Regions from separate parts of the Acidovorax sp. GW458-11-26-14-TSB4 genome, predicted to be linked through region 4. Evidence: predicted binding sites of a transcription regulator. Region 4 holds the regulator's gene; each other region holds the start of a gene.

Region 1 (7,303 bases), on a different contig from region 4:
CGTGCCATCGGCCAGGCCGGAATCGATGCGCGCGGCGCGTGCCAGGGCACGGGTGCCCAGCACTTCGGTGAAGGCGTTCACACGGGCGTCGGTCTGCCCGATGCGCGCCAGGCAGGCCGTTACCAGCGCTGTGGCCGTCACGTCGCGCGCCGCCACGGCCTGCGCCATGCCGGCGGCGTCCCGTTGCCACCACGGGCCTGTCATGCGCTGCCCTCCTGCGGTGACACGGGCACGAAGGCCATGGCGGGTTCGTCCGTGGCGTCCAAGGGCACGGCGTTGACGGTGTCGGCGAAGCCGCTGGCCAGGGCCAGGTAGCCGAGCACGGCCGCGCGGTGCTCGGGCGCGATGGGCAGGCCGATGGCGGCCGAGGCGGCGTCCAGGTAGCGTTCGAGTTCGGCGGCGTTCATCGGCGCACCTCGCGCTGGAAGATCTCCAGGCTGAGCTTCTTCGTCGCCACGAAACCGGGTTCGCTCAGCGTGGCCAGGGTGCGCGGGCGCGCGTCCTCGTAGTGCAGGATCTCGGCCACCTTGGTCGGGCGCTTGGTCAGCAGCAGCACCTCGTCGGCCAGGTAGACGGCTTCTTCGAGGTCATGCGAGACCAGCAGCATGGTCGTGCCGGTCTGCATGAACACCTCCTGCAGCTTCTCGCGGATGAACAGCGTCATCTCGAAGTCCAGCGCCGAGAAGGGCTCGTCGAGGAACAGCACCTCGGGGTTGGGCGCCAGCGCGCGCATGATGGAGGCCGTCTGCTGCTGTCCGCCCGAGAGCTCGTAGGGGTAGCGGTTGAGGTCGAACTTCACGTCGAACGAGGCCACCAGCTCGGCCATGCGGCGGTCCACCTCGGCCTTGCTCCTGCCTTCGAGCTTGAGCGGGTAGGCGATGTTGTCGATGGTGCGCATCCACGGGAACATCGCCTCGCGGTAGTTCTGGAAGACGTAGCCGATCTTGGTGTCCTTGAGGCTCTTGCCGTCGAACAGGATCTCGCCGCTGTCGATAGGCACGAGGCCGGCGATCATGTTGATCAGCGTGCTCTTGCCGCAGCCATTGGGGCCGAAGACCGAGACGATCTTGTGCTTGGGGATGTCGAGGTCGAAGTCCTCGTACAGCGGCCAGCCCGCGAAGTACTTGGTCAGACCGCGGATGGTGATGTGGGTGCCGGCCGGGCCGGGGGTGAAGGCGCGGCGGGGCAGGTCGGCGTACACGGCGCCGTTGACGACGGCGTTCATCGGCCGCTCCAGTGCACGATCTTGCGTTCGGCGACGAGGAACAGGATGTTCAGGGCATAGCCCAGCGCGCCGGCAGCCAGGATGGCGGCGTACATGCTCTTGACGTTGAGCACCTGCTGCGCGTCGATGATGCGGTGGCCCAGGCCGTTGTCGGAGCCGATGAACATCTCGGCCACGATGACGATGACCAGCGCCATCGACACGGCCGAGCGCAGGCCGACGAAGGTGGGTTGCAGGCTTTCCCAGACCAGCACGTCCTTGAAGATCTGCCAGCGCGAGGCGCCCATGACGCGCGCCGCCATCACGCGCTGCTTGCGGGCGTTGATGACGCCGTAGGCGCTGTTGAAGATGACGATCAAAAAGGCGCCGAATGCGGCGATGGCGACCTTGTTCACATCCGACACGCCGAAGATCAAGAGGAACAGCGGGATCAGGGCCGAGGAGGGCGTGGAGCGGAAGAAGTCGATCAGGAACTCCACGCTGCGGTAGGCGCGCTCGTTGCTGCCCAGCAGCACGCCCAGGGGCACACCGACCACGGCGGCGATCAAAAAGGCCTGCACCGTGCGCCAGACGGTCACGGCAAAGTCCAGCAGCAGCGGCCCGCCGGCCAGGCCGGTGACCAGGGTGAGCACGGTAGTGCCGGGCGGTGGCAGCAGGATGGGCTTGATGAAGCCCAGGCGCACCACCAGGTCCCAGACGATGAACAGGGCCAGGGGGCCGGCGAAGGGCAGGAACCGGTCCCAGGCGGGCTTCTTCGGTACGGCGGAGGCCGCCTTGCCCGCGGGTGGCGACCAGGCGCCGGCGGTGGTGGAGGTCGTGTCGGCCATGGTGCGCCTTGCCCTCAGGCCTTGTAGATCAGGCTGTCGACCACGACCTTCTTCTCGAAGATGCCCTTCTCGGTGAACAGGTCGTAGAACTTCTGGAAGTGCGCCAGGTCGCTGGGCTTGAACTCGTTGTAGAGCATGTACGAGGCCAGCGGCACCTCGGCCGTGAGCGGGCCTTCGATGGCGGTGTAGCCCTTCATGAACTGGCGCGCTTCTTCGGGCTTGGTGCGCACCAGCTCGATGCCCCGGGCATAGGCGGCGATGAATTTCTTCGCGGCTTCGGGGTTCTTCTTGATGAATTCGCTGGTCAGGCTGGCCGCGCCGCCGTGCCAGGGGGCCATGGCGTCGCCCAGGATGTATTTGGCCACCACGCCCGATTCAATGACGCGCGTGGTCCCGTTCATGCGGCCGATGGTGCCCGTGGGCTCCAGCGTGTAGCAGGCATCGACCTGCCCGGCCACAATGGCGGCGATGTGCTGGCCGATGGGCAGCTCGGTCACCGTGACGCCGCTGGCACCGGCACGCTCCAGCATGGTCTTGCACAGGGTCATGTTCTGGATGCCGGGGCCCGAGGCGACCTTCTTGCCCTTGAGGTCGGCCATGGTCTTGATGGCACTGTCCTTGCCGGTGATGAACTGATCGAGCACGAACTTGGCGTTGCTCGGGTTGGTCGCGAAGATCTTGAACAGACCGGGCTGGGCGATCTCGCCGATGGCCAGGTTGGCCGAGCCCGTGCCGTTGGAGCTGCCATCGGACCGGCCCGAGAGCATGGCCTCCATCACCTGCTGGGCGCCCGCGAACTTGAGCGGCTCCACGTCCAGCCCGGCCTCCTTGAAATAACCCTTTTCCACCGCAGCGAAGAAGGGCAGGCCGGCCGCCACGGGCCAGAAGCCGATGCGGATCTTGGGCGCAGCCTGGGCGCGCACCAGTGCGGGCGCGGCCAGTGCGCCCAGGGTGGCGGCCGAGGCCTGCAGGACGCGGCGGCGCGAGGTACCGGTGGAAGGGGTGGAACTGTGGGATGTCATGGCAGGCTCCTGCAGCAGGGTTGGAAGGGATGGAGTGGATGGAATCAGTTGCCGGCCTTGAGCGACGCGATGTATGCCCGCCAGCCGCCAAAGTGGCTGATGTCGCGTGCCCCGGCCAGAGCCAGCGGCTCGCAGATGAAGCCCTGCACGCTGCTGCCGTCGGCCAGGGACAGGGTGCCTATGCCCAGCGGCTGGGGAATCAGCGCGACAAAGCTGCCGTAGTGCGCGGCCGGCATGCGCCAGACCTCGACGGCGATGCGCGTGCCCTGGCCCGGCGCCACGCGCAGCAGGCCGGGCTTGGGCGGCACGGTGCCGGGCAGGGCGTAGAGCTGGTAATCGGGTGCGGTCTCGGTGGCGCGCTCGAGCGTGGCGCCGCGCTCGGCGAGCTGGCCATTGAGCGGCATGCCGCTCAGGTGCGCGCCGACCACGGCGACCCGTACCGTGGCGGGCGCCAGCAGGCCGGCGATGGGTTGGGGCGCGGGCAGGGGCGTGCTGCCGGCGGCCTGGGGCAGGCCGGTGGCATGGTGGTAGCGCTGGCCCAGCTCGGCCAGTTGCAGGTCGCTGCCGCAGGGTCCGATCAGGGTGATGCCGAAGGGCAGGCCATCGGCACGCAGGCTGCTGGGCACCGCGATAGCGGCATAGTCCAGCAGGTTGACGAAGTTGGTATAGGCCCCCAGGTTGCGGTTGAGCACCACCGGGTCGGCCTGCATGGCCGCAATGGTGTAGTGCGTGGGCGCCGTGGGCACCAGCAGCACATCGATGGCCTCGGCCCCTTGCCACATGGGTGCGACCTGCTGGCCCAGCGCGCGCAGACGGGTCTGGGCATCGCACAGGTCGGCCGCGCTGTAGCCGCGCCCGCTGGCCAGGATGCTGCGCACCGGCTCCACCACCTGGTCGGCATGCGCATCGAAGAAGCTGCGCACGGCGGCGTAGCGCTCGGCCACCAGGGCACTTTCGTAGAGCAGGGCGGCGGCCTGGGCCAGGGGTGCGTAGTGAATGGAGACCGGCGTGCCGCCCAGGGCCTTCAGCCGGGCCACGGCCTCGGCGAATGCGGACTCGGCCGCTGCGTCGCCAAAGAACTCCAGCACGTCGGGCACACCGAAGCGGAAGCTTGCTGGCAGCGGCTCGCTGGCCAGCCTGAGCTGGCGGCCATAGGGGTCCTCGGCGTCATAGCCCTGGGCCACCTGCAGCACGCGGGCTGCGAGGTCCACCGTGCGCGCGAAGATCGAGACGCAGTCGGCGCTCTGCGCCGCCGGCACCACGCCGCGGGCGCTGATGAGGCCCTTGGTCGGCTTGATGCCCACGATGTTGTTCAGCCCGGCTGGCACGCGGCCCGAACCGGCGGTGTCGGTGCCCAGAGCGAAGTCGACTTGCCCGGTGGCCACCACATAGGCCGAGCCCGAGCTGGAGCCGCCCGAGACATAGGCCGGGTCCAGCGCATTGGGCACGGCGCCGTGCGGCGAGCGCGTGCCGTTGAGCCCGCAGGCAAACTGGTCCAGGTTGGTCTTGCCCACCAGGGTGGCGCCGGCATCGAGCAGGCGCTGCACCACCGCAGCATGGGCCGCAGGCGCATGGGCGAAGGCCGGGCAGGCGGCCGAGGTGGGGTGGCCCGCCACGTCGATGTTGTCCTTGACCGCGAAAGTCAGGCCGCTGAGCGGCCCGCCGGCCGTGCCGGCGATGGGGGGCTCGCAGCGCAGGATCCAGGCCTGCGGCGCCAGCGCGGGCAGGTCCGCCGCTGCAGGAGGAAGTTCGGCCACCAGGGAGCTTGTTGCTTGCACCATTTTGAAGAATTCAATCTTGGATACAAGATGAGATGCAAGCGCTGTGCCAGCTTGGGCCGATGTCGACCGGCCATCATCGCGGGCGGTGGCGTGCCTTGTCCCGCCAGAGGAAGCCACCTCGTAAGGCGGCCCGAATCGCCCTGTGCGAGACGGCGCCGGGCGTTCCAGCCTTGGGGATGGCAGCACGGTGGTGCTGAGTTCTGGTGCACCGAAAGCGGTGCGGGACGCGCTAAAGTGGTGAGCCCTGCCGCCCCTGTCCTGCCGGGGCTGGCCTCCCTCTTTTTGACTCTGCCTGCATGATTTCCTTCCACAACCCGCTGCACCACCGGCATGCGCCGGTCCACGAGTTCTTCCGCGGCGAGCGCGTGCCCTGCTTCGAGAAGCCGGTGCGCGCCCAGTACGTCGAAGACGCCCTGCGCGAACGCGGCCACGGCCTGCTGGTGCCCGACGTGGACAGCAGCCCCGTACTGGCCCAGATCCACGCGCCGCGCTACCTGGCCTTTCTGCAGACGGCCTGGCCGCAATGGCTGGCGCTGGATGCGGCCAATGCCTCGGTCCAGCCCTTTCCCTCGGTGTGGCCGGTGCGCAGCCTGCGCAGCGACGTGGAGCCGGACAACTTCGTGGCCAAACTGGGCCTGTATTCGATGGACAACGGCACGCCCATGGCCGAAGGCACCTGGGAGGCCGCCAAGGCCGGCGCCGATGCGGCAGCCAGCGCAGCGAACCGCGTGGCCCAGGGCGCGCGCGCGGCGTTCTGCTGCACGCGCCCGCCCGGCCACCATGCAGGCCCGGATTTCATGGGCGGCTACTGCTTCCTCAACAATGCCGCCGTGGCCGCGCAGTGGCTGCGCAACCATGGCTCACAGCGCGTGGCCCTGCTGGACGTGGACTACCACCACGGCAATGGCACCCAGAGCATCTTCTACGGCCGCGACGACGTGCTCTTCGTCAGCATGCACGGCGACCCGCGCACCGAGTACCCGTTCTACCTGGGCCATGCCGACGAAACCGGCGAAGGGCAGGGCGCGGGTTTCAACCTGAACCTGCCGCTGCCCGCAGGCACCAGCGCCGAGCAGTGGTTCGCCGCACTGGAGCAGGCCTGTGCGCGCATTGCCCAGTACCAGGCCGATACGCTGGTGGTCTCGCTCGGGCTCGATGCCTTCGAGGATGATCCGATCTCCAAGTTCGCCCTCAAGACGACGGACTTCACGCGTCTGGGCGAACGCCTGGCCGCGCTCGGCCTGCCCACGGTGTTCGTGCTGGAAGGCGGCTATGCAGCGGCGGAGCTGGGCCACAACGCCGTGAATGTGCTCGACGGATTCGAGCAGGCGGCAACGCGGTGAGCGAAGCCGTCGATTGCGTGGTGGCGGGCGCCGGCGTGGTCGGGCTGGCCGTGGCCCGGGCGCTGGCGCTGCAGGGGCGCGAGGTGATGGTGTTGGAAGCCGCCGATGCCATCGGTACCGGCACCAGCTCGCGTAACAGCGAGGTCATCCACGCGGGGCTTTACTACCCGGCCGGGTCGCTCAAGGGGCGGTTGTGCGTGCAGGGGCGCGAGATGCTCTATGCCTACTGCGCCGCGCGCGGCGTGCCGCACCGGCGCTGCGGCAAGCTGATCGTGGCCACCTCCCTGGAGCAGATACCCTCACTACAGGGCATCGAGGCGCGTGCAAAAGCCAACGGCGTTCACGATCTCGTGTGGTTGGATGCTGTAGCCGCCCAGGCGCTGGAGCCTGCGCTGCAGTGCGTGGCCGCGCTGCATTCGCCGAGCACCGGCATCATCGACAGCCATGCGCTGATGCTGGCCTTGCAGGGCGACCTGGAGCATGCGGGGGGCCTGGTGGCGCTCAACTCTCCACTGGCGCAGGCGCGCTGCACGGCCGAGGGCATCCTCCTGCAGGCGGCCGATGGAACCGAACTGCTGGCGCGCACGGTGGTCAATGCCGCAGGGCTTGCCGCGCCTGAGCTGGCACGGCGCTTCGAAGGGCTGGACCCACGCCATGTGCCCGTGCCGTACTACGCCAAGGGCAACTACTTCACACTGGCCGGGCGCGCGCCGTTCACCCGCCTCATCTATCCCGCCCCCGAGGCGGCAGGCCTGGGTGTGCACCTCACGCTGGACCTGGGTGGCCAGGCCCGCTTCGGCCCCGACGTGCAGTGGGTGGGCGACCCTGCGGACCTGCAGGTGGACCCGGCGCGCGGCGATGCCTTCTACGCCGAGGTGCGCAAGTACTGGCCCGGCCTGGCGGACGGCGCGCTGCTGCCGGGCTATGCTGGCATGCGCCCCAAGATCACGGCGCCGGATGAACCGGCGGCCGATTTCCTGATCCAGGGGCCAGCGGTGCATGGCGTGCCGGGCCTGGTGAACCTGTTCGGTATCGAGTCCCCAGGCCTGACCAGTGCGCTGGCCATCGGCGCGCATGTGGCGGCTTTGTTCTCATGATGCGTGTC
Region 2 (7,303 bases), on a different contig from region 4:
TGGAACTCGCCGGGCGCGAACAGGGCGCGCACCCGCTGGCGGTCGGCCTCGAAGGGGGAGACAAAGGCGCACACCACGGTCAGGCCATTGCGGGCCATCAGCCGCGCCACCTCGCCCGCGCGGCGGATGTTCTCGGCCCGGTCGGCGGCCGACAGGCCCAGGTCGGAGCACAGGCCCTTGCGCAGCTCGTCGCCGTCGAGCACGCAGGCCCGGCCGCCGGCCTGGTTGAGGGCATCGGCCAGTGCGCCGGCCAGGGTGGTCTTGCCTGCGGCGGGCAGGCCGGTGATCCAGTAGACGAGGGGATTCGAGCAAGGCATCGCGGCTTGGCAGAGGTAGCTGAGGTGCGCCTACTGTATGCCAGCCTTGCCGCCACGCCCTTCGCTTTGTTACCAGCGGTCCGAGCGCATGCGCAGCTCCCACCCGCCACCGCGCAGTTCGTACACGCCCACGGCGCCGTAGCGCTGCTCGCCCTTGTCGTCCCAGGTCATGGTGCCGATCACCGGCGCATAGCCGTTGATGCTGTGCATGGCCTTGGTGATGTCCTTGGGGTCGGCGGACTTGGCCTTCTGGATCGCGGCGGACAGCACGTAGGTGCTGTCGTAGCTGTAGTGGCCGCCGTAGGCCGGGGGCTTCTTGAATTCGGCCACGTACTTTTCGAGGAAAGGCTTGCCGGTGGCGAACTCCTTGGCCTCCAGCACCGGCGAGGTGGCGTAGATGCCCTCCACGATGCCGGCGCCCTTGGCCATGTCGGTGGTCTTGATGGTGTCGCCGCCAAGCAGGCGCACCTTGGTGTGGTCGACCTTCTTGAGGGCTTCCAGCAGGGCGATGGCCTGGAAGTCGTTGAGGGTGGAGACGATGACCTCCACCTTGGCGGCCTTGAGCTCGCCGGCCAGGGCGTCGAAGGCCGTGGTCTTGTCGTCGAAGGACTTGCGCACCACGACTTCCTTCTTCTCGGCCTTGAGCTGCTCGGCCGCGCCATCGGCCAGGCCCTTGCCGTAAGGCGTGCCGTCGTCCAGCGCGGCATAGCGGCTGGCACCCAGCTGCGTGGCGGCGAACGAGCCGATGGCACGCGCCTGCAGCGTGTCGTTGGCCACCATGCGGAAGGTGGTGGGAAAGCCCAGCTGCGTGAACTTGGGGTTGGTGGAGATGGCGATCTGCGGGATGTCCTTGGCCGCGTAGATGGGAGCGGTCTCGATGCTCACACCCGAGTTGAGGTGGCCGATGACGGCGACCACGCCCGAATCCACCAGTTGCTGTGCCACGGTCTTGCCGGTGGCGGCATCGGCCCGGTCGTCCACCGGCACCACCTCCAGCTTCACCACCTTACCGTCCACGCTGTAGCCGCCCTTGTTGAGCTCGGCCACTGCCAGGTTGACGCCGTTGAGCAGGTCCTGCCCCAGGGCGGCCAGGGGCCCGCTCAGGGGCTGGGCCACCCCGATCTTGATGGTGTCGGGCACTTTGCCGCAGCCTGCCAACAAGGCGGTGGCGGCCACAGCGGCGAAGGCCAGGTGGGCCGGGAATCGGCGCCGGTCGATGGACTGGTTCATGCAGGAAACTCCAAATCTGTATGTCAATGTGTCCGGATGTATATGCGACGCCGCAAAGAGGCGCTATCGGGTATGCCCTCCCAATACTCACTCTATTAGCAAGTTTCAGGCCCCCGGAGCCGCGCGGGTTGCAAAACCCAGGGTAGACCCCTGCCTGCACCAGCCCCGCGCACCAATTTGTGGCGCAAATCTTGCTATGCTGACGGCATGAACGAGGCCTTGCGCATAGTGGTGGTCGCCCCCGATCTGGCGGTCGCCGACCCCGACGACGAGCACGCCCTGCTGCAGGCAGAGCGCTCGCGGGCGCTGCGCATCGGCCTGCTGGAGAACAATTTCAACCTCGTGGCCACCCTGCCGGCCGACGTGTTCCTCAGCGAGCGCCTGGCGCAATTGCAGCCCGACCTGATCATCGTGGACGCGGAAAGCGAGGCGCGCGATGCGCTGGAGCATGTGGTGATGGCCACGCGCAACGAGCGCCGCCCCATCGTCATGTTCACCAACGACGAGGACACCTCGCACGTGAAGGCGGCCGTGGCCGCCGGGGTGTCGGCGTACATCGTGGCCGGCCTGGCACCCCAGCGCATACGCCCCATCCTGGACGTGGCGATGGCGCGTTTCCAGCACGAGCAGGCGCTGCGCGCCGAACTGGCCGATGCCAAGACCGAGCTCAAGGACCGCAAGACCATCGACCGCGCCAAGGGCCTCTTGATGCAGCGCCAGGGCCTGAGCGAGCAGGCCGCGTACGAAAAGCTGCGCAAGACGGCCATGGACAAGGGCCTCAAGCTCGTGGACGTGGCGCAGCGCATGCTGGACGTAGCCGACCTGCTGGGCTGACCCCCGCGCCATCGCCCGCACCACTCCCGCCACCACCCACCCCGTGGTGGTGCACCGCACAAAACCTGTGCATGCCGATGCCAGGCACGCAAGCGCGCCAAGCCATGCCGCGCTTTGCCCTGAAGGCCCTACTGGCAATGATCTGCCGCTATGAAAAGCAGAGTACACCGAGGCTGGAGAGAGCTGGCACAGGGCTTGCATCGGTTGGTGTGAGACCAACGAAGGTCTTCGATGAGCGGGGATGTGGCCAACGGCGGACAACTCCCCCTCGCACCGGACAGAGGCGTCCCACCCGCGCTAGGCGCTGCATGGCTTTCGAGCCGCAGCAGCCTTGCGCCGGGGGGACGCCTTTTTTGTTTTCTACGCCACCAGGGAAGCCCCATGACCGATCTGCTCAAAACCAGTCTCAACCGCCGCACCGTGCTGCAGGCCGCCACCGTGGGCGCCGTCGGCGTGAGCCCCGCGCTGCGCGCCCTCGTCCACGCACAGGGTTCGGACGCCCCCGAGAAGAAGGAAGTGAAGATCGGCTTCATCCCGCTGACCGACTGCGCCAGCGTGGTGATGGCCTCGGTGCTGGGCATCGACAAGAAGTACGGCGTGACCATCATCCCCACCAAGGAAGCGAGCTGGGCCGGCGTGCGCGACAAGCTGGTCAACGGCGAGCTGGACTTCGCCCACGTGCTCTACGGCCTGGTCTACGGCGTGCACCTGGGCATTGCCGGCCCCAAGAAAGACATGGCGGTGCTGATGAACCTGAACCAGAACGGCCAGGCCATCACGCTGTCCAAGAAACTCGCCGACAAGGGCGCCGTCAATGGCGCCGGCCTGGCCAAGCTCATGGCCAGCGAAAAGCGCGAGTACACCTTCGCCCAGACCTTCCCCACCGGCACGCATGCCATGTGGCTGTACTACTGGCTGGCCGCGCACGGCATCGACCCGATGAAGGATGCCAAGGTCATCACCGTACCCCCACCGCAGATGGTGGCCAACATGCGCGTGGGCAACATGGACGGCTTCTGCGTGGGCGAGCCCTGGAACCACCGCGCCATCATGGACGGCATCGGGGTGACCGCCACCACCACGCAGGACATCTGGAAGGACCACCCCGAGAAGGTGCTGGGCACGACCTCGGAGTTCGTGCAGAAGTACCCCAACACGGCCCGTGCCGTGACGGCCGCCATCCTGGAGGCCGGCCGCTGGATCGACGAAGGCCTGGCCAATAAAAACAAGATGGCCGAGACCATTGCCGGCAAGGCCTATGTGAACACCGGCGTGGACGCCATCAACCAGCGCATCCTGGGCCGCTACCAGGACGGCATGGGCAAGACCTGGGACGACCCCAACCACATGAAGTTCTACAACGACGGCGCGGTGAACTTCCCCTACCTGTCGGACGGCATGTGGTTCCTGACCCAGCACAAGCGCTGGGGCCTGCTCAAGGACCACCCCGACTACGCCGGCGTGGCCAAGTCCATCAACCGCGTGGACGTCTACAAGCAGGCGGCCACCGCCTCCAAGACCCCGCTGCCCAAGAGCGACATGCGCAGCCACAAGCTCGTGGACGGCGTGGTCTGGGACGGCAAGGACCCCAAGAAGTACGCCGACGGCTTCAAGCTCAAGGCCTGAGCGCCCCAGGCCCAGGCCCCACTCTGATCGCCCCACGTTTCCACCCGCACAGGAGATCCACCATGGTCAGTGCCGTTTTTCACTCCCCTCCCCCCGCGCTGCCGGCCGAAACGCACGCGGCGCCCACGCGCAGTGCCGCCGCCCCAGCCGCCGAGGCCCGCACGGAGGCGCCCGTCCCGCGGGCCCCGCGCGACTGGGCCGCCGTGTCGCGCAACTTCTGGATGGCCGTGCTGCCGCCGCTGTGCGGCCTGGGCCTGCTCATCGGCCTGTGGGCGGTGGTCTCCACCACCACCGGCGGCAGCATCCCCAGCCCGCAGGCCACCTGGGCGCAGGCGCTGGAAATCTTCAGCAACCCGTTCTACCGCAATGGTCCCAACGACCAGGGCGTGGGCTGGAACGTGCTGATGTCGCTGGAGCGCGTGGCCATCGGCTTCGGCATGGCGGCGCTGGTGGGCATCCCGGCCGGCTTCGTGATCGGGCGCTTCAATTTCCTCTCGCGCATGTTCAACCCGTTGATCAGCCTGCTGCGCCCCGTGTCGCCGCTGGCCTGGCTGCCCATCGGTCTGCTGGTGTTCAAGGGGGCCAACCCGGCTGCCATCTGGACCATCTTCATCTGCTCCATCTGGCCCATGGTCATCAACACCGCCGTGGGCGTGCAGCGCGTGCCGCAGGACTACATGAACGTGGCCCGCGTGCTCAACCTGTCGGAATGGAAGATCGCCACCAAGATCCTGTTCCCCGCCGTACTGCCCTACATGCTGACCGGCGTGCGCCTGGCGGTGGGCACGGCCTGGCTGGTGATCGTGGCCGCCGAGATGCTGACCGGCGGCGTGGGCATCGGCTTCTGGGTCTGGGACGAGTGGAACAACCTGAACGTCAAGAACATCATCATCGCGATCTTCGTGATCGGCATCGTGGGGCTGGCGCTGGAGTTCGCGCTCATCAAGCTGGCCACCGCATTCACATTCGAAGAGGTGAAGGCATGAACACCACAACCAACACAACGCCCAACGGCAAGTTCATCGAAGTCCAGGGCGTCGGCCAGACCTTCAAGACCGCCAAGGGCCTGTTCCCGGCCCTGCGCGAGATAAACCTGAGCATCGCCAAAGGCGAGTTCGTGGCCCTGATCGGCCACTCGGGCTGCGGCAAGTCCACGCTTCTGAACCTGATCGCCGGGCTCACCACGCCCACGGCCGGCGCCCTGCTGTGCGCCAACAAGGAGATCAAGGGCCCCGGCCCCGAGCGCGCCGTGGTGTTCCAGAACCACTCGCTGCTGCCCTGGCTGACCTGCTTCGACAACGTCTACCTGGCGGTGGAGCGCGTGTTCGGTGGCCGCGAGAACAAGGCCCAGCTCAAGGCGCGCACCGATGCCGCACTGGCCCTGGTGGGCCTGACGCACGCCGGCGCAAAGCGCCCCGGCGAGATCTCGGGCGGCATGAAGCAGCGCGTGGGCATTGCCCGCGCCCTGTCGATGGAACCCCAGGTGCTGCTGATGGACGAGCCCTTCGGCGCACTGGACGCCCTCACCCGCGCCAAGCTGCAGGACGAGCTGCTGGAGATCGTGGCGCGCACGCAAAGCACCGTGGTCATGGTCACCCACGATGTGGACGAAGCCGTGCTGCTGTCCGACAAGATCGTGATGATGACCAACGGCCCGGCCGCCACCATTGGCGAGGTGCTGAAGGTTGACCTGCCCCGTCCGCGCAAGCGCGTGGAGCTGGCCGAGGACGCACAGTACGTGCACTACCGCAAGGCGGTGATCGACTTCCTGTACACGCGCCAGGGGCACGTCGAGAAAGCCGCTTGAAGCCGCGCGCCGCCAGGCGCGGCAGCATCACGCCAAAGGCGCTGGCCGGTCCCGGTCAGCGCCTTTTTCACAGGGTCAATGGCTTCCTGTGATGTACTGCTCCAGCTGTTCGATGATGAATTTCTGCTCGGAGATGATGTCCTTGACCAGGTCACCGATAGAGATCATGCCCACGAGCTTGCCGTTGTCCACCACGGGCAGGTGGCGCAGGCGGCCGGTGCTCATCATCTGCATGCACTGTTCGCTGGTCTGGTCGGGCCGCACGAAGCGCACGGCCGAGGTCATCACGTCGCGCGCCAGCGTGGCGGCCGAGGTGCGGCCCAGGAGGGCGATCTTTCGCGCGTAGTCGCGCTCGGTGAAGATGCCCACGATGGCATCCCCTTCGGTGACCACCAGGGCGCCGATGCCCTTGTCGGCCATGAGCTGCAGGGCAGAAAGCACGGAATCCGTGGGCCGGATGGTGTGCACGGTGGCGTCAGGCTTGGACTGAAGAATCTTGGCTACGACGGTCATGGAAACCTCCCTCTGAGAGACGTGGATCGGGCACAAGGTCATTTCAGCCCATCTGCTCTCCGAGTGCAACCCGCAGCATCCCATGCTGATGTTTCTGCGCTGTTGCATTCCGCCGCTGTCGAAACAAACCGAAAAGAAACGAAACCGCGACGAGACCCCCGATAGGGGTTAACCCGGCACGATACATCCATGTTCAACGCGCTGGCTCTCTCGGGAACAAGCCTGGTGGACACCGCAGGAACTCTGTGGATTGTTTCTGATACCGGAACAGTTAATTGGCGACTAGGTGGTTTTTCAATGAACACCCCAGGCGTACAGTTCAACCCATCGATGAGCCGAACCCGCAAGGCGACTCACCGAACCCGGTTCAGCAGCTTGTTCGTATCGCAGCCGTTCCGGTTTTTTTGAGACGCTTTTTCAACTTTTCAAGGATTTCATCATGAACACGACCGCACGCTTCCTCTCCATCGCCGCTGTTGCCGCCTTTGCATCGTTCGGTGCCCAGGCCGACGAAGCCGACGCTTCGCAATTCGCCACCAAGTTCGAAACCAACCGCACCCGCGCTGAAGTGGTGGCCGAAGCCTCTGCCGTCGCCAAGACCCGCAGCATCGAACCCGCTGGTTCCCGCGTGGTGACCTACCAATCCACGGCCGACCGCGCTGCCGTGCGTGCCCAGGCCGCAGATGCCGTACGCACCGGCCAGATTTCTGCTGGCGAAATCGGCGCACTTTAATTCGCATCCAGATTGCGTCTTGCCCCGTATTCCTCAGTACCTCATCCTTATTTTTGAATTTCACAGGAGTTTCACCATGAACACCGCCGCACGTTTCCTCTCCATCGCCGCCGTTGCTGCCTTCGCCTCCTTCGGTGCCCAAGCTGACGAAGCCGATGCTTCGCAATTCGCCACCAAGTTCGACACCCAGCGCACCCGTGTCGAAGTGATGGCCGACGCCGCCAGCGTGGCCAAGACCCGCAG
Region 3 (7,303 bases), on a different contig from region 4:
TGTGATCTCGGTGCCGCCCTTGATGATGGCCGCCGCCGCATCGGGGTGCGGCAGTGCCACCTGGAGCTTGTCCAGGCGGTTGAACTCCTTGTCGCCCCAGAGCTTGGCCGAAGCCATCTGCAGCACGCGCGACTGCACCGAGACCCCTACGGCCGGCAGCGCGATGCGGTCCTTGTCGGTGAAGTCGGCAATGGTCTTCACCGCCGGGTTGTTGCTCACCAGGTAGTAGGGAAAGTTGCCCAGCGACGCCACGCCCTTGACGTTCTGGCGGCCCTTGGTGCGGTCCCACAGCGTGAACAGCGGGCCCACGCCGGCACCGGCGATGTCGATATTGCCCGACAGCAGCGCGTCGTTGACGGCGGAGCCGCCCGACAGCTGCAGGAACTCCACCTTGATGTCCACACCCGCGGCCTTGCCGTGCTTTTCGATCAGCTTCTGTTCCTGCGCCACATTGAGCAGCAGGTACACGACGCCGAACTGCTGCGCAATGCGCAGCTGGCCTTCGGCCGCATGGGCCGTGGCGCTCAGCCCGCCGGCCAGCAGCCCGGCGGTGGCCAGGGCGGCGATGGTCTTGCGCACGATGCGGCGGCGGGTGGTCTGGAACATGGTCATGGGTACTGTGCAGTCAAAGATGGAAAACAAGGGATGGCGTCAGCGGCGAATCAGAAGGGCAAGTCGCCCTCGATGGTGGTCCGGTACAGCTTCCGACGCTCGCTGTCCGGCGTGCCGGCCGCCAGATGGGTCACCGAGCGGTTGTCCCAGAACACCAGGTCGTGCGGCTGCCACTGGTGGCGGTAGGTGAACTCGGGGCGCACGCTGGCGGCGAACAGTTGGGCCAGCAGGGCCTGGCTTTCGTCTTCAGGCAGACCCACGATGCGCGTGGTGAAGTGCTCGCTCACGAACAGCGCCTTGCGGCCCGTCTCGGGGTGGGTGCGCACCACGGGGTGGATGGAGGGCGCCACCTCGTCGATCTGCGCCTGGGTGAGCTTCGGGCGCCAGGGGCTGCGCGCGCGCAGTTCCTCGTACTTGGCCAGGTAGCTGTGCTCGGCCTTGAGCGACGCGATGCGGACCTTCAGATCTTCGGGCAGCGCATCGTAGGCAGCGTGCTGGTCGGCGAACAGGGTGTCGCCCCCCTCGCCCGGCAGCTCCTGCGCGTGCAGCAGCGAGCCCAGGCTGGGCTTGTCCTTGTACGACAGGTCCGAATGCCAGTAGTGGCCGGCATCGCCCAGGCCGATGGGCTGGCCGGCGGCATCCTTGACGTTGGAGACGATCAGGATCTCGGGGTGGCCCGCCAGCTGGAAATTCTTGAGCACATGGATCTGCAGCGGCCCGAAGCGGCGGCTGAAATCGACATGCTGCTGCGGCGTGATGCGCTGGTCGCGAAACACCAGCACATGGTGGTCCAGGTGCGCGCGGTGGATGCGCGCGAAATCCTCCCGGCCCAGCGGGCGCGACAGGTCCAGGCCCAGCACCTCGGCCCCCAGGGGACCGGCTGCGCCCTCGATGGAGCGGATCACCAGACCTTGCGGTGGTGCGTCGGCCTGGCTGGCGAACGAAGAGGCGGATGCAGATGAAAGAACGGCCGACATGGGGAACCTCGTGGGAATCTGGGCCTGTGTGCCCTGAAGTCAGCACTCTAGGTGCCTGGCTTTATTCTGAGAACGAATGTTTTTTCAGTTGTTAACAACCAAATCAGCTAAGACTGGATCACCTGTCCGATGGCACATCCCTTGCAATGGCATGCATCATTGCCAAAGGCCACCCCATTCACAACCGATGCCTGCGACCTACCACCACACCATCCAGGGCCACCGCTGGCAGTTCGGCGACCTGCGCGAAGTGATGGCCAAAGCCACGCCCGCGCGCTCGGGCGATGCGCTGGCCGGCATCGCGGCCGGCTCGGCGGTGGAGCGCATGGCCGCGCGCATGTGCCTGGCCGACGTGCCGCTGGCGCGTTTCCTGAACGAAGCACTGGTGCCCTACGAGAGCGACGAGGTCACCCGCCTGATCATCGACACGCACGATGCCGCAGCCTTTGCACCCATCGCGCACCTGACGGTGGGCGGGCTGCGCGACTGGCTGCTGGCGGCCGATACGGCCGCGCTCACCGCCGTGGCCCCCGGCCTCACGCCCGAGATGGTGGCCGCCGTGAGCAAGCTCATGCGCAACCAGGACCTGGTGGCCGTGGCGCGCCGGTGCCGCGTGGTCACGCGCTTTCGCAACACCATCGGCCTGCCGGGCCACCTGGCCGTGCGCCTGCAGCCCAACCACCCGACCGACGACCTGCGCGGCATCGCGGCCTCCATGGTCGACGGCCTGCTTTACGGCGCGGGCGACGCGGTGATCGGCATCAACCCGGCCACGGACAGCATTGCCGCCCTCACCGGGCTGGTGCACATGCTCGATGGCGTGGTCTCCACGCTGCAGATCCCCACGCAATCGTGCGTGCTCACGCATGTGACCAACACCGTGCAGATGATCGAACAGGGCGCGCCGGTGGACCTGGTGTTCCAGTCCATTGCCGGCACCGAGAAGGCCAATGCGGGCTTCGGCATCCACCTCGCGCTGCTGCGCGAGGCGCGCGAGGCCGCCCTGTCCCTCAAGCGCGGCACGCTGGGCGACAACGTGATGTACTTCGAGACGGGCCAGGGCAGCGCGCTGTCGGCCAACGCCCACCACGGCGTGGACCAGCAGACCTGCGAGGCGCGCGCCTACGGCGTGGCACGCGCGTTCTCGCCGCTGCTCACCAACACGGTGGTGGGCTTCATCGGGCCCGAGTACCTGTACGACGGCAAGCAGATCATCCGCGCTGGACTGGAAGACCATTTCTGCGGCAAGCTGCTCGGTGTGCCGCTGGGCTGCGACGTCTGCTACACCAACCATGCCGAGGCCGATTCGGACGACATGGACACGCTGATGACGCTGCTGGGCGTGGCGGGACTGACCTTCATCATGGGCGTGCCCGGGGCCGACGACATCATGCTCAACTACCAGAGCACCTCGTTCCACGACGCGCTCTACCTGCGCGAAGTGCTGGGCCTGCAACGCGCCCCCGAGTTCGACGCCTGGCTGCAGCGCATGCACCTGGCTGACGATGCGGGTCGGCTGCTGCCCGCCGCGCAGCAGCAGGCCGCCATTGCCCGGCTGCGGCAGATAGGCATGCGCGCATGAACCACCCCGCCCCCGCTACCGGCCCGCTGCCCGACCCCTGGGGCGACCTGCGCGCCCACACGGCCGCGCGGCTGGCACTGGGGCGCTCAGGCACGGCCATCCCCACGCGCGAACTGCTCGACTTCGGCCTGGCCCATGCCCAGGCGCGCGATGCCGTGCACCTGCCGCTCGATGCCGATGCGCTGGCCACAAAACTGGCCGCCCTGGGCTGCACCACGCTGCGCGTGGCCAGTGCCGCGCCCGACCGCGCCACCTACCTGCTGCGCCCCGACCTGGGCCGGCGCCTGGACGCAGCCGACGCGCGGCGGCTCGGCGATGCACCACAGACAGGCTGCGATCTGCTGCTGGTCGTGGCCGATGGCCTCTCGGCGCTGGCCATCGAGCGCAACGCCATGCCCCTGGTGCAGGCCATCGTGCAAGGCACCCCGCAGGGCTGGCACATGGGGCCCGTGGCCATCGCCACCCAGGCGCGCGTGGCGCTGGGCGACGAGGTGGGCGCGCTGCTGGGCGCGCGCATGGTGGCCGTGCTGATCGGCGAGCGCCCGGGCCTGAGCTCGCCCGACAGCCTGGGCATCTACCTCACCTGGCAGCCCCAGGTGGGCCGCAGCGATGCACAGCGCAACTGCATCTCCAACGTGCGCACCGAAGGCCTGGCGCCGGCGGCTGCGGCGGCGCGCCTGTGGTGGCTGTGCGAGGAAGCCAGGCGCCTGGGCCTTACCGGCATCGGCCTCAAGGACCGCAGCGATGCAGTCACTCTGGAGGCCGTTCCCTCCGGAGGCCAGTTGGCCGGTCGCTGACGCGCGCGCGCCTTCCTACCAACTTTCGCTGCTTTCGATATTGCCGAATGTTTCGGCAGCTTGGATATCGGTTTTCCTTGGTTCGCAGACTGTCGCTGCGTCCGCAGAATCCGGCGCTCCCCCCCACTGCTGGAGCCTGCCCGTGAGCGCGACCTCGTCCCCTTCCAATATCGATACCTCCTTCGGCAACCTGCGCATCCGCCGCGTGGCCGGCAGCCTGGGCGGCGAAGTCCTGGATTTCAAGCTCTCGGGTGAACTCGATGGCGCCACCGTCGCCGACCTCACCGCCGCCCTGGTGCAGCACAAGGTGCTGTTCTTCCGCGGCCAGGCGCACCTGGATGACGCCAGCCACCAGGCCTTTGGCGCCTTGCTGGGCAAGACGGTGGCCCACCCTACCGTGCCCTCGCCCACGGGCACGCGCATCTTCGAGCTCGACGCCTCCAAGGGCGGCGGGCGTGCCGATTCGTGGCACACCGACGTGACCTTTCTCGATGCCTTCCCCAAGTACGGCATCCTGCGCGGCGTGAAGATCCCGGCTTATGGCGGCGACACGGTGTGGGCCAACACGGCGGCTGCCTATGCGCGCCTGCCCGAAGACCTCAAGCGCCTGGCCGACGGCCTGTGGGCCTTGCACAGCAACGACTACGACTACGGCGCCGAACGCGTGGTGGTCGAGGAAGAGCGCCTGAACCACCACCGCAAAGTCTTCGTCTCGGCCGTGTACGAGGCCGAGCACCCTGTCGTGCATGTGCACCCGGTATCGGGTGAGCGCGCGCTGCTGCTGGGCCACTTCGTCAAGAAGATCGCAGGTTTCTCCAGCACCGAATCGGCGCGCCTCTTCGAGATTTTGCAGAACCGCGTGATCCGCCTGGAGAACACCGTCCGCTGGCAGTGGCAGCAGGACGACGTGGCCATCTGGGACAACCGCGCCACCCAGCATTTCGCGATCAACGACTACGGCAACCAGGCCCGCCTGGTGCGCCGCGTCACCGTACATGGCGACCCAGCCGTGGCCGTGGACGGCCGCAGGAGCCGCACGCGCACGCGCCCCGAAGCCACCAACGACGCACAGATCGACACACTGATCACCGCTACAGCCTGACGCCACGGAAGCAATGCCATGACCCAACGACGCCAATTGCTCCAGGCCGCATCGGCCCTGGGCGCCACAGCCCTGCTGCCCGGCTTTGCCCATGCCCAGAGCGGTGCCAAGAAATTCCAGGGCGTGACCCTGAACGTCTCGACCTTCAGCGCGGCCTACCCCAAGCTGCTGCAGCAGTACCTGCCCGAGTTCGAGGCGCTCACGGGCGCCAAGGTGAACTTTGACTCCCCGTCGTTCCCGGTCTACAACCAGCGTGCCGACCTGGAGCTGTCCACCAAGGGCTCGGCGTACGACGTGGTCAACGTGACCTTCATCTACTCGAGCCGCTGGATCAACTCGGGCTGGCTCACCCCGCTCGACGACTTCATCAAGAACCCCAACTTCACCCCCGCCGACTGGGACGTGAACGACTTCCTGCCCGGCGCCCGCGCGCCCGAGACCGGCAAGGACGGCAAGCTCTACGGCATCCCCTGGACGGCGGAGGCGCTGCTGTCCGCCTCGTCGCGCTTCGACCTGGTGCAGCAGGCGGGCCTGGCCTACCCCGACACCACGGACGACCTGGTCAAGGTGCTGCGCGCCGTGAACAAGAAGGAGCGCGTGGCGGGCTTCGTATCCGACAGCCACTACGGCTGGACCTTCGTGCCCTACCTGCACGCCTTTGGGGGCGACGTGTTCCGCAAGGCGCCCGACGACCTGTACCCCACGCTCGACACGCCCGAGGCGATTGCCGCGGCCGAGTACTACGCCAGCCTGCTGCGCGAATTCGGGCCCGATGGTGCCATCACCTATACGCCCGACCAGGTGACCCAGGCGCTCAAGCTCGGCCGCGTGAATTTCACCGATGCGGGCCAGCTGCACCTGGCACAACTCGGTGACGCAGCCACCAGCAAGACCATCAAGACGCTGAAGTTCGGCCAGGTGCCCAAGGGCCCGGCCGGGCGCTTCCCGGGCACGGCCGTGCATGGCCTTGGCATTCCGACAGGCTCGAAGAACAAGGAGGCCGCCTGGGCCTTCATCCAGTGGGCGCTGTCCAAGCAGACCACGCGCAAGGCGGTGCTGGCGGGCTACGGTTCGCCCGCGCGCCGCTCGGACATCGACTCCAAGGAGTTCCGCGCCAAGCAGGTCATCAACGGCAACGACCTGGCGCAGCTGGCGCTCGACTCGATCGAGCTGGCCTCCAAGACCGGGCACATGAAGTACCGCACCGTGTCGGTCTACCCGCAGGTGGACCAGCAGCTCAACAAGGCGATCGCGCTGATCGCGTCGGGCCAGGCCAGCGCCAAGCAGGCGCTGCAGCAGGCCCAGGCGCAGTCGATCACCGAGCTCAAGCGCGCCGGGCAGAACCTGTGAGGGGCGGCCGTGAGCACCCTGGCCACACCCACCGGCGTGGGCTGGGAGGCCGCGCGCCGGCGCGCCTTCCTCTGGGGCCTGCTGCCCTCGCTGGCGGTGCTGCTGCTCATCACGCTTGCGCCGGCCACGGCGCTGCTGGTGGCCAGCTTCACGCCGCTGAGCCTGACGGATGCGGCCGCCACCTTCCACTTCAAGGACCCGCTGTTCAACTACCGCCACCTGCTGGAGGACGAGCGCTTTTTGCGCTCCATCGCCACGCAGCTCAAGCTGTCGGCCTCCAGCGTGGTGCTGCAGCTGGCGGTGGGCCTGGGCCTGGCGCTGCTGCTCAACGGGCGCTCGAAGCTGCTGGGCGCTACGCGCACGGTGTTCCTGATCCCCATGGTGCTGCCGCCCATCGTGGTGGCGCTGATCTGGAAGATCATGTACACGCCCGACGTGAGTCCCCTGCACCGCGCGCTGGAGGCCGTGGGCCTGCCCGTGCGCTCGCTCATCGCCAACCCGGACACGGCCCTGTGGGCCATCTCCATCGCCGATACCTGGCAGTGGTTTCCGTTCACCATGCTGATGGTGCTGGCCACCTTGCAGATGGTGCCCGACGAACCGCTGGAAGCCGCCAGCCTGGACGGTGCCAACCGCTGGCAGCTGTTCATCTACATCGTGTTTCCCTACATCCGGCCGGTGCTGGTGGTGTGCGGGCTGTTCCGGCTGATCGACAGCTTCAAGGCCTTTCCGCTGATCTATGTGCTGACCGACGGCGGCCCGGGCACGGTGACCGAAGTGACCAACTACTACGGCTTCATCCAGGCCTTCAACTTTTCCTACTGGGGCTATGCCAGCGCCATCGCGATGGTGATCCTCGCGGGCGTGTTCGCGCTCAGCTGGC
Region 4 (7,303 bases):
CGCTACTGCAGTGGCTGCATCTGCCCTGACCCTGCCTGTGGCCGCCCCCGCGCTTGCGCAGCCGCGCCAGTTCAAGGAGGGCAAGGACTACCGCAAGCTCGACAAGCCCGTCACGCCCGACGCGCCGGCGGGCAAGGTCGATGTGATCGAATTCTTCTGGTATGCCTGCCCCCATTGCAATGCCTTCGAGCCCACGCTCGAGGCCTGGATCAAGTCCGCCCCCAAGGACCTGAGCATCCGCCGCATCCCTGTGGCCTTCAACGCCAGCTTCGTGCCCCTGCAGAAACTGTATTTCACGCTCGAAGGCATGGGCAAGGTCGCTGACCTGCATGCCAAGGTCTTCCGCGCCATCCACGTCGAGAAGGTCAAGCTCGCCAAGGACGATGAAATCATGGCCTGGGTCGCCACCCAGGGCGTGGACGTGGCCAAGTTCAAGGAAATCTACACCTCGTTCACCGTGTCCAACCAGGTGCGCCGTGCATCGCAGCTGCAGGATTCCTACGGGGTGGAAGGCGTGCCTTCGATGGGTGTGGCCGGCCGCTTCTACACCGATGGCACCATGGCCGGCAGCATGCCGGTGGTGCTGCAGGTGGTGGAGCACCTGGTGGGCACGGTCCGCAAAGCCTGACCGCTTGCTGGCAGGACTGGTTTCTGCATGTGCCAAAAGCCCGCATCCGCGGGCTTTTTTCATGGTGTGTCTCCACGGGTGGCTACAATTATCTGCAAGATTCGTGCCCTATGAACTACCGCATCCTCCCGATCCTCCTCCTCTCGGCCCTGGCTGTTGTCCAGACTGCGGCCCATGCCGAAAAGGCCGACCGCAACAAGCCCATGAACATCGAGGCCGACGCGTTGCGGCACGATGAGCTCAAGCAGACCAGCGTGTTCACCGGCCGGGTGGTCATGACCAAGGGCACCATCGTGCTGCGTGGCGCGCGCCTGGACGTGCGCCAGGACGCCGATGGCTACCAGTTCGGCGTGGTCACCGCGGAGCCGGGCAAGCGTGCCTTCTTCCGGCAAAAGCGTGACACGTTGCCGGGCGCGCCCGACGAGTTCATCGAAGGCGAGAGCGAGGTCATCGAGTACGACGGCCGTGCCGACAACGTGAAGTTCATCACCCGTGCCGAGCTGCGGCGCTTCCGTGAATCCACGCTGACCGACGAGATCACCGGGCAGGTCATCGTCTACAACAACCTGACCGATGTGTTCACCGTGGATGCCAAGCCGCGCAGCGGCAACAATGCCGCAGGCGATGCCCAGGCGCCCGGCGGCCGCGTGCGCGCCATCCTGTCGCCCAAGGAAACCCCGGCCGGTGCCGCGGCTCCGGCCGCGCCGGCCTCCGGCACCACCCTGCGCCCCAGCAGCACCCTCGGCGGCGGCGCCAAGTGAGCGAGGCTGCCGTGAACACCGTCGCCGCGTCCCCGGCGGAAAGCCGGCTGGAGGTGCACCACCTCGAAAAGTCCTACGGCAGCCGCAAGGTCGTCAAGGACGTGTCGCTGGTCGTGCAAAAAGGCGAAGTCGTGGGGCTCCTGGGCCCCAACGGCGCGGGCAAGACCACCTCGTTCTACATGATCGTGGGCCTGGTGCGCAGCGATGCAGGTGACATCCGCATCGATGGCCATTCGGTGGCCCACATGCCCATCCACCGGCGCTCGCGCCTGGGCCTGTCCTACCTGCCGCAGGAAGCCTCGATCTTCCGCAAGCTCACGGTCGAGGAGAACGTGCGCGCCGTGCTGGAGCTGCAGCGCGGTGACGATGGCCAGCCGCTGTCGCGTGCGCTGATCGAGGAGCGCCTCACGGCCCTGCTGAACGAGCTGCGCGTGGAGCACCTGCGCGCCTCGCCCGCGCTCGCCCTGTCTGGTGGCGAGCGCCGCCGGGTGGAGATCGCCCGCGCGCTGGCCACGCAGCCGCGCTTCATCCTGCTCGACGAGCCCTTTGCCGGCATCGACCCCATTGCGGTGATCGAGATCCAGCGCATCATCGGCTTCCTCAAGGCCCGCGGCATCGGCGTGCTCATCACCGACCACAACGTGCGCGAGACGCTGGGCATCTGCGACCACGCCTTCATCATCAGCGACGGCCACGTGCTGGCCCAGGGCACCCCCTCCGAAATCGTCGACAACGCCGAAGTGCGCCGGGTGTACCTGGGTGAACACTTCCGCATGTAGCAGACCGATGGACTGTACGTTTGCCATGCACCTGCGTTTGCGGCAGCCCCCGGGGGCTGTGCGATGAAGCCCGGCCTGTCGCTGCGCGTATCGCAGCACCTGGCGCTCACGCCGCAGCTGCAGCAATCCATCCGGCTGCTGCAGCTGTCCACGCTGGAACTGGGCCAGGAGGTCGAGCAGATGCTCGACGAAAACCCGTTCCTCGAACGCAATGCCGATGAGGCGCCGCGCGAGGAATTCGGGGTGGAGACGGCCGATGCGCCGGCGCAGTCCGACGACTACAGCTCCGACGAGGCGGTCTACTCCAACGCCCCGGGCAGCAATACATCGAGCGAATCCGTGGCCGACACCTCCCCGGGCGATGCGGAGCTGGGCAGCAGCGCCAGCGATGAACCGGACTGGAGCGGTGACGGCACCGTGGATGTGTCGCCCAACGATGCCGAGTGGGGCGGCGATGCGCCGGCCCGCACGCGCAACGATGCCGAGGGCGACGAAGCCGACGCCACCGAGCTGGCGCGCTCGCACGAATCTCTCACCGCCTTCCTGCACCGCCAGGCGCTGTCGCTGCGCCTGTCCGAGGTGGACAGTGCGGCGCTGCGCTTCCTGATCGAGTCGCTCAACGACGACGGCTACCTCGAAGAGCCCCTGGAAGAGCTGGCCATCGCGCTGGCGGGCCCGGACGACCTGGAGCAGATCGAGGAACTGGTGCACCGCTTCACCGTGGCCCTGCGCCTGCTGCAGAACCTGGAGCCCGTGGGCGTGGGCGCCCGCAACCTGGGCGAATGCCTGACCTTGCAGCTCGCGGCCCTGGCCGCCGACGAGGACAGCGATGCCGACCCCGACACCGTGCAGACCGCGCTGCGCGTGTGCCAGCAGCCGTTGGAGATGCTGGCGCGCCGCGACATCCGCCGCCTGACGCAGCTGTGCGGCGACGGCGAGGAGCGCACGCGCGCCGCCATGGCCCTGATCGCCCGGCTGGAGCCGCGCCCGGGGCGCAAGTTCGTGGACGTGGAGCGCAACATCATCGTGCCCGACGTCATCGTGCGCAAGGCCGGCCGTGCCAATGGCCGCGACGGCCAGCACAACTTCATCGTGGCCCTGAACCCCGACGTGATGCCGCGCCTGCGCGTGCACGACATCTATGCCGGCGCCCTGCGCGGCCACAAGGGCGGCGAGGGCCACCAGGCCATGCAGCAGCGCCTGCAGGAGGCGCGCTGGTTCATCAAGAACATCCAGCAGCGCTTCGACACCATCCTGCGCGTCTCGCGTGCCATCGTCGAGCGGCAAAAGAGCTTCTTCACCCATGGCGAGTTGGCCATGCGCCCGCTGGTGCTGCGCGACATCGCCGATGAGCTGGGCCTGCACGAGTCCACCATCAGCCGCGTGACCACGGCCAAGTACATGTCCACGCCCATCGGCACCTACGAGCTCAAGTACTTCTTCGGCTCGGGCCTGGGCACCGAGACCGGCGGCAATGCATCGAGCACGGCCGTGCGTGCCCTCATCAAGCAGTTCGTCGCGGCCGAAAGCCCGGCCAAGCCGCTGTCGGACAGCCAGATCGCCGAGATGCTCAAGGAGCAGGGCATCGAGTGCGCGCGCCGCACCGTGGCCAAGTACCGCGAGGCGCTCAAGATCGCCCCGGCCAACCTGCGCAAGGCGCTCTGATCAGGCCGGCTTGCGGAACGCCCGGCTGGAGATGCTGACGGTATTGCCGTCCGGGTCCTTGGCGTTGGCGAAGGCATAGCCGTTGGCCTGGTGCGTGGGGCCGAACTCCAGCCCCTGCGACAGAGCATGGGCCTTGAAGGCCTCCACGTCCGGGACATGGAAGCACAGCTTCACCCCTGCCTGGCCCAGCTTCACGCTTTTGGCCGCCTGGTGGACCAGGATGCTGGCCCCGCCATCGGGGGCGTGCAGCTCGATCAATCCCTCCACCACTTCGCCCGTGGTCTCGAAACCGAAGTGCGTGCGGTAGAAGCCCGCGCTGCGCTGCATGTCGCGCGCATAGATCATGAGGGTGGAGAGCTGCGGGTGCATCATGGGGTTTGTCGGGAGGTGTCGTTGGGCGACGGATGGGGCACGAGCAGCACTCGCTGCCCGGTTGCAGCGATGGCACCCACTTGGCCGTGGATGGCGTGCAGCGAGCCCTGGGCAATCTGTTGCGCTGGCGAAGGTGCGTTGCCTGCGCCGGGATCCAGGTAGGCCTGAAAGGTTTCGGTTCGCTCGCGAAATGCAATGAACGAGGTGGCGACCACGCCTTCGCCGCAGTGCGCGCAGCGCAGCAGGTAGCTGCCATACTCCACGATGGAATCGAGCGAGGTGCCGCTGCACGCGTGGCAGGCGATGTCGTTCATGGGGCGACGACCGGTGGTAGGCCGAAGGTCGCGTCCATGGTGGCTCGGTCGTGGTCGAGCAGGTGCGGCTGGTGGTTGCGGTACAGCTGCGCCAAGAAGTCCTGGTTCGGGCCCGCCACGTCCATGCCCCGGTCGTCATACGGCCAGACCATGACGCGGTGTTCCAGATGGAAGAGGTAGATGCAGCAGTTGGGGCGAGGGCGGATATTGCCGAAGTCGGCTGCCATGGCGCACCACAGTAGGCCCGTGAGCTGCGACAGCGGTGCTTGGAACGCCAGGTGGATCCAATCCTCCTCGTCCGGTGCTTCGTTGGGTTCCCGGTCGAACCCTGCCACAACACCCTGGCGGCAGGGATTCGGACGCCTGCCGCCCTGAGCTCGGCCATGACCTCTCTGTAGGCAAACCTGCCGGGTTCGGCTGCAACCCGTATACAGGCCGTCAGCGAACCTTCGATGTCGAAAATCTCGCTGCAGATGGCCCGACATGTGGCCAGCGCTGAAAGGAACTGTTCCAGGATCGCGCCGCCCTCGGACAGCCTGAACCGCAGGCCGCCAGGGTATCGGTAGAAAAGGGGTCGCAGGAAGGCCTTGCCGTCGAAAGTCCGCTCGATGGCCTGTCGCAGTGCCTGGTGCTCACCGCGCATCGGGTCTGGGCGCACGCCGCATCGAGCGCAGCAATTCCAGCGCCTGGGCCGTGGGCTCCTGGGGAGCGCCGTTGACCAGCACCGTGAAGGTCACGCGCAGCTCGTTCATGCCCAGCACGCCCTGGGTCAGGTGCTTGTAGCCATCGGGTTCGGGCGCGCGGTCGGTGGCCGAGAAGTAATAACCCGTCTTGCCCGGGGCGCCCAATTCCTGGAGGGGCAGATAGCTTTCGACGGCCTTGGGTTGGGCCCGGGTGGCACCTGCCCGCACCAGCGCCCGCAACTCCTCCGCCGTGGGGGCCCTGGGCGCACTGCCCACGGGCCAGATGGGCGTGATAAGCATCTGCAAGGCCTTGGCGTCCAGGCCGCTGATGGCCACCGAGGGCGGCAACTCCGCGTGCGGGCGGCGGACTTGGGCGCGCCACGGCGCGGGCAGCTCGATCACCAGGTCATCGTGGCCGGGCAGGGGAACGCGCAGTTCTTCGGCCAGGGCGGGCAGGCACAGGGAAAAGGCGATCAAAGCGAGGGCGGTGCGGAACATGGGGGCTCTTTTACGGGCGTTTGGCAAAAACGGCGTCGTAGGACTGGGTACTGAAGCCGTTCACCCGCTGGCCATTGGTGAGCAGCACTGGCACACCGCGCGCACCGATCTGCGCAAAGGCAGCCTTGCCGGTCGGGGTGTCCACATCGAATTCGCGGTAGGCAATGCCCTTGCCTCCCAGATAGGCCTTGGCCGCCTTGCAGTACCCGCACCAAGTGGCCATGTAGAGCGTCACCTCGCCCCGGGGCTGGGCCGCTTTTGGGGCTTCTGCGGGCGCTTGGCCGGGCGCGGCGGGGGGCAGCGGGTTGCCCGGGACCACACTGATGGGTGGGGCCTCGAGCTTCATGGTCTTTTGCGCCGAACCGGACGCGGGAGGCTGGTCGCTGTAGACCACCTTGCCATTCGGGTCCACGGACTTGTAGAGCGTCTGGGCATGTGCCGTGCCCGTGAGCGCAGCCACGACCAGGGCGAGGATCAGGCTGCAGCGCAGGGTATGCATGGGGGCTCCGGGTAAAATCGGGATCCCGGGAGCATAAGAGACTTCTGCCACCCCGCGGCCCGTTGGGGCCATGCCTCACCCATATGGGGCACACTCGCAGCCCCCGATGCCCCTTGGCGGGCTTTCCTGGAGGGCGTAAACGCCCCCCGGTTCCCTGCCTTTTCCCGACTTCCTGTTTCCCCGCGCCATGGCCCGCATTGTTTTCGACCTTCCCGCGCATTTCGGCTTTTCCACCGAGCTGCAGATCTACATCAGCCACGTCAACCAGGGCGGGCACCTGGACAATGCGCAACTGCTGAGCCTGGTGTCCGAGGCGCGCGTGCGCTTCTTCCAGTCGCTTGGCTACCCCGAGGCGGACGTGGGCGGCCTGTCCACCGTGGTGGGCGACATCGTGGCCCAGTACAAGTCCGAAGGCTTCCATGGCGAGACCATGCGCGTCGAGATGGCGCCCCAGGACCTCAACCGCTACGGCTTCGACCTCATCTTTCGCATGACCGAGAAGACCTCGGGCCGCGAAGTGGCGCGCGGCAAGGTCGGCATCGTCTTCATCGGCCGCAGCGACCGCAAGGTGGCGCCCATCCCCGAGTCCATCCGCCAGTTGCTGCTGGCGCGCGCCGCCTCGCCTGCCGCGTAAGCGCGTATCCTGTCGCCCAGTGCCATGAACCAACTCCAACTTTTTCTCCCCTGCGCCGCCGGTGTCGAGGGCTACCTGGCCGACGAGGTGCACGCCATCACCGGCCTCACGGGCCAGGACCTGCTCGTGGGCCGTGGCGGCGTGCTGCTGCGCGCTTCGTGGCGCCATGCGCTGCTGCTCAACCTGCACAGCCGCCTGGCGCAGCGCGTGCTGGTGCAGCTGGCGCACCGGCCCTACCGCTCCGAAAACGACCTGTACGGTATCGCCAGCGAGGTGGCCTGGGAGATCTGGTTCACCACGCGCCAGACCTTCAAGGTGGAGGTCACGGCCCAGCACAGCCCGCTGCAGAGCCTGAACTTCGCCGGCCTGCGCGTGAAGGATGCGGTGGCCGACCGCTTCCGTGCCAAGACCGGCGTGCGGCCCGACGTGAACACCCAGTGGCCCGATGTGCGCATCCACCTGCACCTGAC

What was found. Region 4 encodes sigma-54, which starts transcription at its own class of promoters, with help from an activator protein. Its sites were predicted from a motif close to TGGCANGNAANCTGCTTT; they were not measured.
Region 1: the regulator sigma-54 is predicted to act here: its motif matches at 4,887-4,904, upstream of atzF (allophanate hydrolase).
Region 2: the regulator sigma-54 is predicted to act here: its motif matches at 2,566-2,583, upstream of AC07X5_RS28670 (CmpA/NrtA family ABC transporter substrate-binding protein).
Region 3: the regulator sigma-54 is predicted to act here: its motif matches at 1,720-1,737, upstream of AC07X5_RS05060 (ethanolamine ammonia-lyase subunit EutB).

What each region holds. Positions count from the first base shown of each region.
Region 1 covers NZ_JBWKYR010000003.1:171,459-178,761, forward strand. Annotated here, with positions in the region: gene AC07X5_RS09445 (AtzE family amidohydrolase) at 1-204, opposite strand, end outside; gene AC07X5_RS09450 (DUF4089 domain-containing protein) at 201-407, opposite strand; gene AC07X5_RS09455 (ABC transporter ATP-binding protein) at 404-1,225, opposite strand; gene AC07X5_RS09460 (ABC transporter permease) at 1,222-2,052, opposite strand; gene AC07X5_RS09465 (ABC transporter substrate-binding protein) at 2,067-3,074, opposite strand; gene atzF (allophanate hydrolase) at 3,119-4,855, opposite strand; gene AC07X5_RS09475 (histone deacetylase family protein) at 5,152-6,198, shown strand; gene AC07X5_RS09480 (NAD(P)/FAD-dependent oxidoreductase) at 6,195-7,295, shown strand.
Region 2 covers NZ_JBWKYR010000025.1:42,330-49,632, forward strand. Annotated here, with positions in the region: gene cysC (adenylyl-sulfate kinase) at 1-317, opposite strand, end outside; gene AC07X5_RS28660 (branched-chain amino acid ABC transporter substrate-binding protein) at 387-1,547, opposite strand; gene AC07X5_RS28665 (ANTAR domain-containing response regulator) at 1,755-2,381, shown strand; gene AC07X5_RS28670 (CmpA/NrtA family ABC transporter substrate-binding protein) at 2,763-4,007, shown strand; gene ntrB (nitrate ABC transporter permease) at 4,070-4,993, shown strand; gene AC07X5_RS28680 (ABC transporter ATP-binding protein) at 4,990-5,814, shown strand; gene AC07X5_RS28685 (CBS domain-containing protein) at 5,890-6,327, opposite strand; gene AC07X5_RS28690 (DUF4148 domain-containing protein) at 6,767-7,060, shown strand; gene AC07X5_RS28695 (DUF4148 domain-containing protein) at 7,137-7,303, shown strand, end outside.
Region 3 covers NZ_JBWKYR010000001.1:1,038,642-1,045,944, reverse strand. Annotated here, with positions in the region: gene AC07X5_RS05070 (ABC transporter substrate-binding protein) at 1-606, opposite strand, end outside; gene AC07X5_RS05065 (TauD/TfdA dioxygenase family protein) at 663-1,589, opposite strand; gene AC07X5_RS05060 (ethanolamine ammonia-lyase subunit EutB) at 1,777-3,171, shown strand; gene eutC (ethanolamine ammonia-lyase subunit EutC) at 3,168-3,968, shown strand; gene AC07X5_RS05050 (TauD/TfdA dioxygenase family protein) at 4,111-5,070, shown strand; gene AC07X5_RS05045 (ABC transporter substrate-binding protein) at 5,089-6,420, shown strand; gene AC07X5_RS05040 (carbohydrate ABC transporter permease) at 6,430-7,303, shown strand, end outside.
Region 4 covers NZ_JBWKYR010000007.1:15,286-22,588, forward strand. Annotated here, with positions in the region: gene AC07X5_RS15990 (thiol:disulfide interchange protein DsbA/DsbL) at 1-628, shown strand, start outside; gene lptA (lipopolysaccharide transport periplasmic protein LptA) at 739-1,389, shown strand; gene lptB (LPS export ABC transporter ATP-binding protein) at 1,401-2,168, shown strand; gene AC07X5_RS16005 (RNA polymerase factor sigma-54) at 2,232-3,833, shown strand; gene AC07X5_RS16010 (VOC family protein) at 3,834-4,205, opposite strand; gene AC07X5_RS16015 (hypothetical protein) at 4,202-4,519, opposite strand; gene AC07X5_RS16020 (DUF3885 domain-containing protein) at 4,516-5,004, opposite strand; gene AC07X5_RS16025 (hypothetical protein) at 5,152-5,700, opposite strand; gene AC07X5_RS16030 (glutaredoxin domain-containing protein) at 5,711-6,199, opposite strand; gene AC07X5_RS16035 (acyl-CoA thioesterase) at 6,387-6,833, shown strand; gene AC07X5_RS16040 (THUMP domain-containing class I SAM-dependent RNA methyltransferase) at 6,858-7,303, shown strand, end outside.